One region of the Actinoplanes sp. NPDC051851 genome, then DNA from elsewhere that is predicted to be linked to it. Evidence: riboswitches for the same ligand, from Rfam matches in the RefSeq annotation. Region 1 holds a riboswitch; each other region holds the start of a gene.
The links. A riboswitch is a leader RNA that binds a small molecule or an ion and turns the genes downstream of it on or off. The one in region 1 is predicted to bind glycine.

Region 1 (3,266 bases):
GTTTGAAGAGCCAGCCGGCGCCGTGCGGGTCACTGTTGATCAGGCCCGGGTCGTCCTCGAGGGCCGGGTTGACCTCGACGACCTCGCCGTCGGCCGGGGCGTAGACGTCGCTGACCGACTTGGTGGACTCGATCTCGCCGGCCACGCCGCCCGCGGTCAGGACCCGGCCCACCTCGGGCAGGTCGACGAAGACGATGTCGCCGAGCGCGTCGGCGGCGTACGCGGTGATCCCGACCGTGACGATCTCGTCGCCGGTCAGCCACTCGTGCTCACGGGTGAAACGCATCAGGACTCCCGGCGGTAGAACGGCAGATCGACGATGGTGGCCTCCTCGTGGGTGCCACGGATGTCCACGAGGACCTTCCCACCCGTTTTATCCGCATGAGTCGCTACATATGCCATGGCGATCGGGTGACCCAGCGTCGGCGAGGGCGCCCCGCTGGTCACCGAGCCGATCGCCGCGCCGGTCTCCGGGTCGAGAATCGCGTACCCGGCCCGTGGGGCCCGGCGGCCGGCCGTCACCAGGCCGACGAGCTGCTTCTCGACACCGGCGGCGGCGACCGCCCGCAGGGCCTGCGCCCCGACGAAGTCCCGCTTGCCGAGCGCCACCACCCGGCCCAGTCCGGCGTGGAACGGCGTGACCGAGACCGACAACTCGTGGCCGTAGAGCGGCATGCCCGCCTCCAGGCGCAGCGTGTCCCGGCAGGCCAGACCGGCGGGACGGGCCCCGGCGGCGCTCGCCCACTCCCAGATCGTCGCGGCGTCCCCGGCGGCGCAGTAGATCTCGTACCCGTCCTCGCCGGTGTACCCGGTCCGCGCCAGCAGCACGTCCCGCCCGGCCAGCGACGCCTCGGTGATCCCGTAGTACGGCAGGTCCGGGAAGTCACCGACGACCGTACGCGCGGCCGGGCCCTGCACGGCGATCAGCGCGCCGTCCGACGGGTCGCCGATCGACACCGCGTATCCGCCGGAGTGCTCGCCGAGCATCGCGCGGACCTTACCCGTGTTCGCCGCGTTCGCCACCACCAGGAAACGATTCTCGGCGAGCCGGTAGACGACGAGATCGTCGAGCACACCGCCGTTCGTGTGGCAGAGCATCGTGTACCGGGCGCGGCCGACCGTCACCGCGGAGAGCCGGCCGACGAGCGCGTAGTCGAGGAACGCCGCGGCGTCCGTTCCGGCGACCTCGAGGCGTCCCATGTGGCTCAGGTCGAACAGGCCGGCTTCTCGCCGTACCGAGGAATGCTCTGCCACATCGGAGCCGTAGCGGACCGGCATGGCCCAGCCCGCGAAGGGGGTGAAGGAGGCGCCGAGGCGCTGATGGACGTCGTACAGGGCGGTGCGTCTCACGGGGGAGGCTCCTCGAATCGGTTTCCGGGCCTCCCTCGCTCTGTCATGGGGCCTGAGAGGTTCACCGTTCTTCCGAACGGCTTGCACCGTGGGCGCGGACTCCGAGGAGCCCGACTTTCCAGAGTCGCCTGAACCATTGCGGTACTGGGGCCTGAGAGATTCTGAGGAAGTAGTTGCTCCTTCGGCGCCCCGTTCACAGGAAACGGGGACTCTCCCGCAGCGGCAGTCGCGGCGATGTCTTCACTTGTGAAACGGGACCCTACCGCATGCCCACTCACCACGCCGCTGACCGGGCATTCGGCAGCCAGACGGTGCTGACGATGGCGAGCTGCATGGTGGCGTTCACACGCGCCACGGCCGGGGCGATCGCCACCCGGCACCTCGATCCGATCGCCGACGCCGATACCGGGCCCGGCCCTCTCCTCCGCCCGGAGACGATCGACCGCTAGGCCGGCTGGGCCGTGGGGCGTTCCGGGTCGATGTGGTCGGCGTGGTGCAGCGCCTGGGACAGCAGGCGCCGGACGTGCTCGTCGGCGGCCGAGTAGTACATGAACGTGCCCTGCCGCCGCGCCGTGACCAGGCGGGACATCCGCAGCTTGGCCAGGTGCTGACTGACCGCCGTCGGGGACGTCCCGGCGATCTCGGCCAGGCAGGCGACCGACGACTCACCCTGCAGCAGCGCCCAGAGCACCTTGATCCGCGTCGGGTCGGCGAGCAGCCGGAACGTCTCGGCGGCGAGGTCGACCTGCTCGTCGTCGGGCATGTCGAAGTCCGGTAACCGCTCGTGCATGCCGGCCAGCCTATCCCACCACCCTTCTGCATACGTACTTGCGTATCTACGTGTCTGCGCAGGTATGCTTCCGGCCCGTGACGATCTTCTCGCTACCGGAAGTTCGATGGGCCACCGCCGCGACCGCGCTCTTCGGGCTCGGACTCGCCGTCCAGCTGGGCGGCGGCCCGGCCGGGGTGTGGTGGGCCTGCTACCTGGCCTGCTACGCCGCGGGCGGCTGGGAACCGGGCCTGGCCGGACTGCGGGAACTCCGCGCCCGGCGTCTCGACGTCGACCTGCTGATGGTCACCGCCGCGATCGGGGCGGCGGCGATCGGCCAGGTCCTCGAAGGCGCCCTGCTGATCGTCATCTTCGCGACGTCCGGGGCACTCGAGGCGCTGGCGACCCGGCGTACCGAGGACTCGGTCCGGCGCCTGCTCGACCTGGCCCCGGAACGTGCGTCACGACTCATCACACCCACACCGTCGCCACCCGCACCACCGTCAGCCGCACCGTCTCCAGCCGCACCACCGTCAGCCGGCACAGAGCCAGCCGGCACAGAGCCAGTCGGCGCAGAGCCAGTCGGCGCAGAGCCAGTCGGCGCAGAGCCCGCCAGCGCTACGGCCGCCAGCGCTACGGCCGCCAGCGCTACGGCCACGGGCGCGGAGGCCACCGGCGCAGAGCCGTCCGGCGCAGAGCCGTCCGGCGCAGAGCCGTCCGGCGCAGAGCCGTCCGGCGCAGAGCCGTCCGGCGCAGAGGCCGCCGGGGAGGAGTTGGTCGACGCGGTCGATCTTCGCGTGGGCGATGTGATCGCGGTACGGCCGGGCGAGCGGATCGGCGGGGACGGCCACGTCGTGGCGGGCCGGAGCGAGGTCGATCAGGCGAGCATCACCGGGGAGCCGCTGCCGGTCGACAAGCAGCCCGGCGACGAGGTCTTCGCCGGAACGGTCAACGGCACCGGTAGCCTGCGCGTCCGGATAGCGCGCCCGGCCGCGGAGAGCGTGGTGGCGAGGATCGTCGCGATGGTCGCGGAGGCGAGCGCCACCAAGGCGAAGACGCAGCTCTTCATCGAACGCGTCGAGCAGCGCTACTCGATCGCCATGGTCGCCGGCACGGTCGCCCTCTTCACGATCCCGCTGCTTCTCGG
Region 2 (3,266 bases), 130 kb from region 1:
TGCCCATGTCGGTGGAGCCGCCGACGATGCCGGGCGGCATGGCGTGGACGGTCCGGCCCAGCGCGGTCAGCGCCCGGCCGTACGCCTCGGTGAGGAAGGCGTCCTGGCGTAGGTCGAGGTAGTCGGGGTGGGACTGGCGGAGTTCGAGGGTGGTGCCGGTGGCCAGGGCGGCGCCGTGGAAGCAGTTGTGGACCCGCCGTTTGAGGTCGGGCATCTGCTCGGCGGTGAGGGTGCGGAACTCGTACTCCAGGCGGGCGCGCTCGGGGATGATGTTGGACCGCCGGCCGCCCTCGGTGACGATGCCGGCGATCCGGAACTCGCCGGGGATCTGCTGGCGCAGCTGGCCGATCGCGACCTGGGCGACGACCGCCGCGTCGGCGGCGTTGACGCCGGTGTGGGGCGCGGCCGCGGCGTGCGCGGCCCGGCCGTGGAAGGTCGCCTCGAAGCGGCTGGACGTCTGCGAGCTGACCTTGACGTCGACGACGTCGACGCCGGGGGCGGGGTGCACCATCATCGCGACGGTGACGTCGTCGAAGGCGCCGTGGTCGAGCATCAGCACCTTGCCGGCGCCGGTCTCCTCGGCGGGGGTGCCGATCAGCTTGACCCGGATGCCCAGCTCGTCGGCGACCGCGGCGAGGGCGATCGCGGCACCGGCGCCGGCCGCGCAGATGACGTTGTGGCCGCAGGCGTGGCCGATCTCGGGCAGCGCGTCGTACTCGGCGCAGACGCCGACGGTCAGGTCGCCGGCGCCGTAGGTGGCGGTCAGCGCGGTCGGCAGGTCGCCGACCCCGTGCTCGACGGCGAAGCCGGCGTCGCGCATCAGGGCGGCGAGCTTGGCCGAGGACGCGAACTCCTCGAACGCGGTCTCCGGTTCGGCGTGCAGGCTGTGGCTCAGCGCCACCAGACGGTCGCGCCACCGGTCGGCAACGGTCCAGGCGAGGGTCATCCAGAACTCCTAAGGAAACGAGGCGTTTCCGAGGCTAGCGTCAGGAAGACGATTTGAAAAGACTCTTCAGCGCTGAAGGAAACGGATAGTTTCCTTGAGGTTCGGCCGGGACCGGTGGTCGGCGCCACACCTGAAAGGATGGGGTGGTGACCGAACAGACCGGCGTCCGCCGTCCGCGCCTCTCGCCCGAGGAGGCACGTGAGCGCATCCTCACCGCGGCCGGTGAGATCCTCGACGCCTCGGGGTACGCCGCCACGACGATGGAGGAGATCGCGGCCCGGGCGGGGATGGCCAAGAAGTCCGTCTACCGCTGGTGGCCGAACCGGATCGTCCTGATCGCCGATCTCCTCGCCCGGCGCAGCACCGTGCACACCGTGCCGGACCAGGGCGACACCCGGGCCGAACTGCTGGAGCTGATCGACACCATCGCCGGCTACACCGCCGGGGCCGACGGCGGGCAACTGCGGCTGCTGCTCGGGTCCATCGACGACGACCCCGAGACCGAGCGCACCATCCTGGCCCGGATCATCGAGCCGCGCCGGGCGCTGGCCCGTACCGTGGTGCAACGCGGCATCGCCCGCGGTGACCTGCCCGCCGACATCGACGTCGACCTTCTCCTGGATCTGTGGAACGGCCTGCTGACCTACCGCTCCGGGTACCGCCGCGCTCCCGTGCTGCGGTCCACGGTGCAGCAGCTGGTCGAGCTGGCCCTGGCCGGGCACACCCCCCGGCTGCGCTGACGATCTTGACCGGCGGGCCCGGTCCGGCTAGCTTTCCTGACCACAACTCAAGACATTCGCCGCAACCCCGTAGCGGGAGAGCCCTCGCCACCCGAGCGAGGCGCCGAAGGAGCAACTTCTCCCTCAGAATCTCTCAGGCACCCGTACCGCAACGGTCTGGCGACTCTGGAAAGTCGGTACGCCCAGGATGCCCCGGGCGTGCCGCGCCCAAGGTGCAAGCCGCCGCGGCGGTGAACCTCTCAGGCCCCATGACAGAGCGAGGGAGGCCCCGACCACGACCGAGGAGCCTTCCGCGTTGAGCACCCGTTTCCCCCATGACCACGAGCGCCCGGCCGGTGGCGCGCTCGCCGTCGACGACCCCGAGATCCACGCCGCGATCGCCGCCGAGCTGGGCCGGCAGCGCGACACCCTGGAGATGATCGCCAGCGAGAACTTCGCCCCGGCGGCCGTCCTGGAGGCACAGGGCTCCGTGCTGACCAACAAGTACGCCGAAGGCTATCCGGGCCGCCGCTACTACGGCGGTTGCGAGCACGTGGACGTCGTCGAGCGGCTGGCGATCGAGCGGGTCTCGGCGCTCTTCGGCGCGGCGTACGCGAACGTGCAGCCGCACTCGGGGGCGAGCGCGAACGCGGCCGCGATGGCCGCCCTGCTCAGCCCCGGCGACACCATCCTCGGCCTGGACCTGGCCCACGGCGGGCACCTCACCCACGGCATGCGGGTCAACTTCTCGGGGAAGCTGTACCGGCCGGTGGCCTACCGGGTGTCGCCGGAGACCGGCCGCGTCGACATGGCGGAGGTCCGGAGCATGGCTCACGAGCACCGGCCGAAAATGATCATCGCGGGCTGGTCGGCGTACCCTCGGAAGCTCGATTTTCCGGCCTTCCGGGAGATCGCCGACGAGGTCGGCGCGCTCCTGCTGGTCGACATGGCGCACTTCGCCGGGCTGGTCGCGGCCGGTCTGCACCCCAACCCGGTGCCGTACGCCGACGTGGTCACCACCACCACCCACAAGACCCTCGGCGGCCCGCGCGGCGGGGTCGTCCTGTCCCGGCGCACCGACCTGGCCAAGAAGATCGACAGTGCGGTCTTCCCCGGTCAGCAGGGCGGTCCGCTGGAACACGTGATCGCGGCGAAGGCGGTGGCCTTCCGGATCGCGGCCACCGCGGACTTCGCCGACCGGCAGCGCCGCACCCTGGCCGGGGCGCGGATCCTCGCCGAGCGGCTCACCGCCCCCGACGCGACGGCGGCCGGGATCGACGTGCTGACCGGCGGCACCGACGTCCACCTCGTCCTGGCCGACCTGCGCCGCTCCGAGCTGGACGGCAGGCAGGCCGAGGACCGGCTGCACCACATCGGGATCACGGTGAACCGCAACGCCGTGCCGTTCGACCCGCGCCCGCCGATGGTCACCTCCGGCCTGCGGATCGGCACCCCGGCGCTGGCCACGCGCGGCTTCGGCCCGGCGGCGTTCACCGAGGTCGCCGACGTGATCGCGGCGGCGCTGCGGCCCGGCTTCGACGAGGCGGCGGCGGGCACGCTGCGCGACCGGGTCGCGGCCCTGGCCGCCGCACACCCCCTCT
Region 3 (3,266 bases), on a different contig from region 1:
CCCAGGATCGGCCCGAATCACGGGCCGTTCGTCCTGCAGGCCGCTGGCGCCGGGGCCTGGGACCTGGCGATCACGGATCTTGTCGGTGCCCTGTCGGAGGAGGACGTCGTGATCACCACGGCGGAGAAGGACGCGCTGCGGGAGCTCATGGAATACCTCCAGAAGCCTCTGACGTACCTGGAGCAGATCCGGACCTCGGACTGACGGCCGAAGGGCCTAGAGGTTTCGTTCGCGGATGTCGTGCAGCAGGGCGTCGATCCGGGAGCGGTCGGGGTGTTCGGGCAGGTCCGTCGTGGAAGCGGCGGTGGCCAGGTCCGTGAGCAGTGCGGTCGCCCACGCGGTGACCTCGGGCCAGGGGATTTCGCCGTGTTTGATCGCCAGGAGGCGGTCGCGCAGTGGGGTGACGTCGACCAGGATCTCGCCGGTGCGCAGGACGTGGGCGCCCGCGTGCAGCAGGCGGATCATGTGCATGGCCTGCTTGTGGTTGGTCTCGCCGGTGCGCTCGCGGCGGGCGTTCACCCGGGCGAGCTGGTCGCGGGCGTAGTTGCCGTAGGTCTCGGCCACCCGGCGGGAGAGGAACGCCGCGCGCGCGTCGACCAGCGCCGAACCGTCCGCGGTGATCACCTCGACGATCGGCGACCAGAGCACCTCGAGGACGGTCGGGTTGGCCTGGGCGGCGAGCACGCAGAACCGCTCGACCTCCCAGGAGAACTGCTCCTCCAGGGGGCCGTCGACGTGCGTGGGCGGCTTGTCGAGGCTCCAGAACGCCCGGGTCGGCGCCGCGAAGACGCCCCGCCGATCGTGGTCGGAACCCGGGACCTGGAGTCCGTAGGCGCGGGAACCGACCACGACGGAGAGGATCACAGGTCGAGCACCGTGCCGTCGATGTCGTCCAGCTCGGCCTGCGAGAGCGGCAGGTTGTCCAGCGCGGCGATGTTGTCCTCCAGCTGCTCGACGCTGGACGCGCCGATGATCAGGCTGGTCATCCGCGGGTCGCGCAGCGCCCAGGCGAGCGCCATCTGGGCGAGCGACTGGCCGCGCCGCTGGGCGATGTCGTTGAGCGCGTGCAGACGGCCCAGGGTCTTCGCGTCCAGGGCGTCCTCGTTGAGGAAGACGCTGGTCCGGATCCGCGAGTCGTCCGGGATGCCCTGCAGGTAGCGGCCGGTGAGCAGGCCCTGCTGCAGCGGGCTGAACGCGATGCACCCGGCGCCGGCCTGCTCCAGGGTGTCGAGCAGGCCGTCGTGCTCGGTCCAGCGGTTCAGGATCGAGTACGACGGCTGGTGGATCAGCAGCGGCGTACCCAGGTCACGCAGGATCGCGGCGGCCGCGGCGGTCTGCTCCGACCTGTAGTTGGAGAGGCCGACGTAGAGCGCCTTGCCGGAGCGGACGATCGCGTCGAGCGCGCCCATCGTCTCCTCGAGCGGGGTGTCCGGGTCGGGGCGGTGGTGGTAGAAGATGTCCACGTAGTCGACGCCGAGCCGCTTCAGCGACTGGTCCAGCGACGAGATCAGGTACTTGCGGGAGCCGAAGTCGCCGTACGGGCCCGGCCACATGGTGTAGCCGGCCTTGCTGGAGATGACGATCTCGTCCCGGTGGTGCTTGAGGTCGGTCGCGAGGATCCGGCCGAAGTTCTCCTCGGCGCTGCCGGGCGGCGGGCCGTAGTTGTTGGCCAGGTCGAAGTGGGTGACGCCGAGGTCGAAGGCGCGGCGCACGATGGCGGCCTGCCGGTCGATCGGCCGGGTGTCCCCGAAGTTGTGCCACAGCCCGAGCGAGATGGCCGGCAGGTGCAGGCCACTGCGCCCGGCGCGGCGGTAGGTCATCTTCTCGTAGCGTTCATCCGCAGGGAAGTAAGTCACAGCCACAGCCTAGGCATGCCGATCATGGAGGGGTGCGCTGGTAGGTTTGTCGCTGCCGGCAATACCCGCGCGGGAGAGACCAGTTGGCGCCGAAGAGGCAAATCCTCCCCGGAAACTTTCAGGCAAAAGGACCGCGTGGGCAGGCGACTCTGAAATACCCCATCACGGGGTATGACAGAGGGGGAGGTTGCTTTGTCAGCCTTCTGGAGCCTGGAGTCGCCCATGACCTCGCCGTTCACCCATCGCCACATCGGCCCGCAGACCGACGAGCAGATCTCCATGCTCAAGACCGTCGGGTACGCGTCGCTGGACGAGCTGATGGACGCCGCGATCCCCGAGTCGATCCGTTTCCACGGGCGTCTCGACCTGCCCGAGGGCGCCTCGGAGGAGGAGACGATCGCCGAGCTGCGCGCGATCGCCGACCGGAACGTCCTGGCCACCCCGATGATCGGGCTCGGCTACTACGGCACGCACACGCCCGCGGTGATCAAGCGGAACGTGCTGGAGAGCCCGGCCTGGTACACCGCCTACACGCCGTACCAGCCGGAGATCAGCCAGGGCCGCCTCGAGGCGCTGCTCAACTTCCAGACCATGGTCACCGACCTGACCGGCCTGACCACCGCGAACGCGTCGATGCTGGACGAGGCGACCGCCGTCGCCGAGGCGATGACGCTCTCCAGGAGAGCTTCCACGTCGAAATCCTCGGTGTACGCCGTGGACGCCGACACCTTCCCGCAGACGCTCTCGGTCCTCCGGACGCGGGCCGAACCGCTCGGCATCGAGGTCGTCCTCGTCGACCTGGACCGTGGCGACGCCCTGCCGGACGAGTTCTTCGGCCTGCACCTGCAGTACCCGGGCGCCTCCGGCGCGGTCCGTGACCACGCCGCCCTGGTCGAGGCCGCGCACGCGAAGGGCGCCCTGGTCACGGTCGCCGCCGACCTGCTCGCGCTGACCCTGCTGCGCGCGCCGGGCGAGATCGGCGCGGACGTCGCGGCCGGGACCACCCAGCGCTTCGGGGTCCCGCTCGGCTTCGGCGGCCCGCACGCCGGGTACCTCGCGGTCCGGGCCGGTCTGGAGCGCTCGCTGCCCGGCCGCCTGGTCGGTGTCTCCAAGGACGCGGACGGGGCGCCGGCGTACCGTCTGGCCCTGCAGACCCGCGAGCAGCACATCCGCCGGGAGAAGGCGACCAGCAACATCTGCACCGCGCAGGTCCTGCTCGCGGTGATGGCGAGCATGTACGCGGTCTACCACGGCCCGGCCGGCCTGCGCGCGATCGCCAAGCGGGTGCACGGCCACGCGCTCACCCTGGCCGGCAGCCTGACCGCCGCCGGGATCGCGACCACGCACGGCGCGTTCTTCGACACGGTCACCGCGGTCGTACCGGGCCGGGCCGCCGCGATCGTCGACGCC

Region 2: it holds a riboswitch for glycine, as region 1 does, so the genes downstream of both, glyA (serine hydroxymethyltransferase) here and gcvT (glycine cleavage system aminomethyltransferase GcvT) in region 1, are expected to answer to the same signal.
Region 3: it holds a riboswitch for glycine, as region 1 does, so the genes downstream of both, gcvP (aminomethyl-transferring glycine dehydrogenase) here and gcvT (glycine cleavage system aminomethyltransferase GcvT) in region 1, are expected to answer to the same signal.

What each region holds. Positions count from the first base shown of each region.
Region 1 covers NZ_JBFAYF010000010.1:72,526-75,791, forward strand. The annotation lists gene gcvH (glycine cleavage system protein GcvH) at 1-286, opposite strand, end outside; gene gcvT (glycine cleavage system aminomethyltransferase GcvT) at 286-1,350, opposite strand; glycine riboswitch at 1,480-1,577, opposite strand; gene AB0M08_RS12910 (hypothetical protein) at 1,617-1,799, shown strand; gene AB0M08_RS12915 (metalloregulator ArsR/SmtB family transcription factor) at 1,796-2,140, opposite strand; gene AB0M08_RS12920 (HAD-IC family P-type ATPase) at 2,218-3,266, shown strand, end outside.
Region 2 covers NZ_JBFAYF010000010.1:200,211-203,476, reverse strand. The annotation lists gene AB0M08_RS13525 (amidohydrolase) at 1-946, opposite strand, end outside; gene AB0M08_RS13520 (TetR/AcrR family transcriptional regulator) at 1,093-1,686, shown strand; glycine riboswitch at 1,750-1,845, shown strand; gene glyA (serine hydroxymethyltransferase) at 1,982-3,266, shown strand, end outside.
Region 3 covers NZ_JBFAYF010000102.1:4,647-7,912, reverse strand. The annotation lists gene AB0M08_RS44840 (hypothetical protein) at 1-204, shown strand, start outside; gene AB0M08_RS44835 (nucleotidyltransferase domain-containing protein) at 217-864, opposite strand; gene mgrA (L-glyceraldehyde 3-phosphate reductase) at 861-1,862, opposite strand; glycine riboswitch at 1,917-2,000, shown strand; gene gcvP (aminomethyl-transferring glycine dehydrogenase) at 2,079-3,266, shown strand, end outside.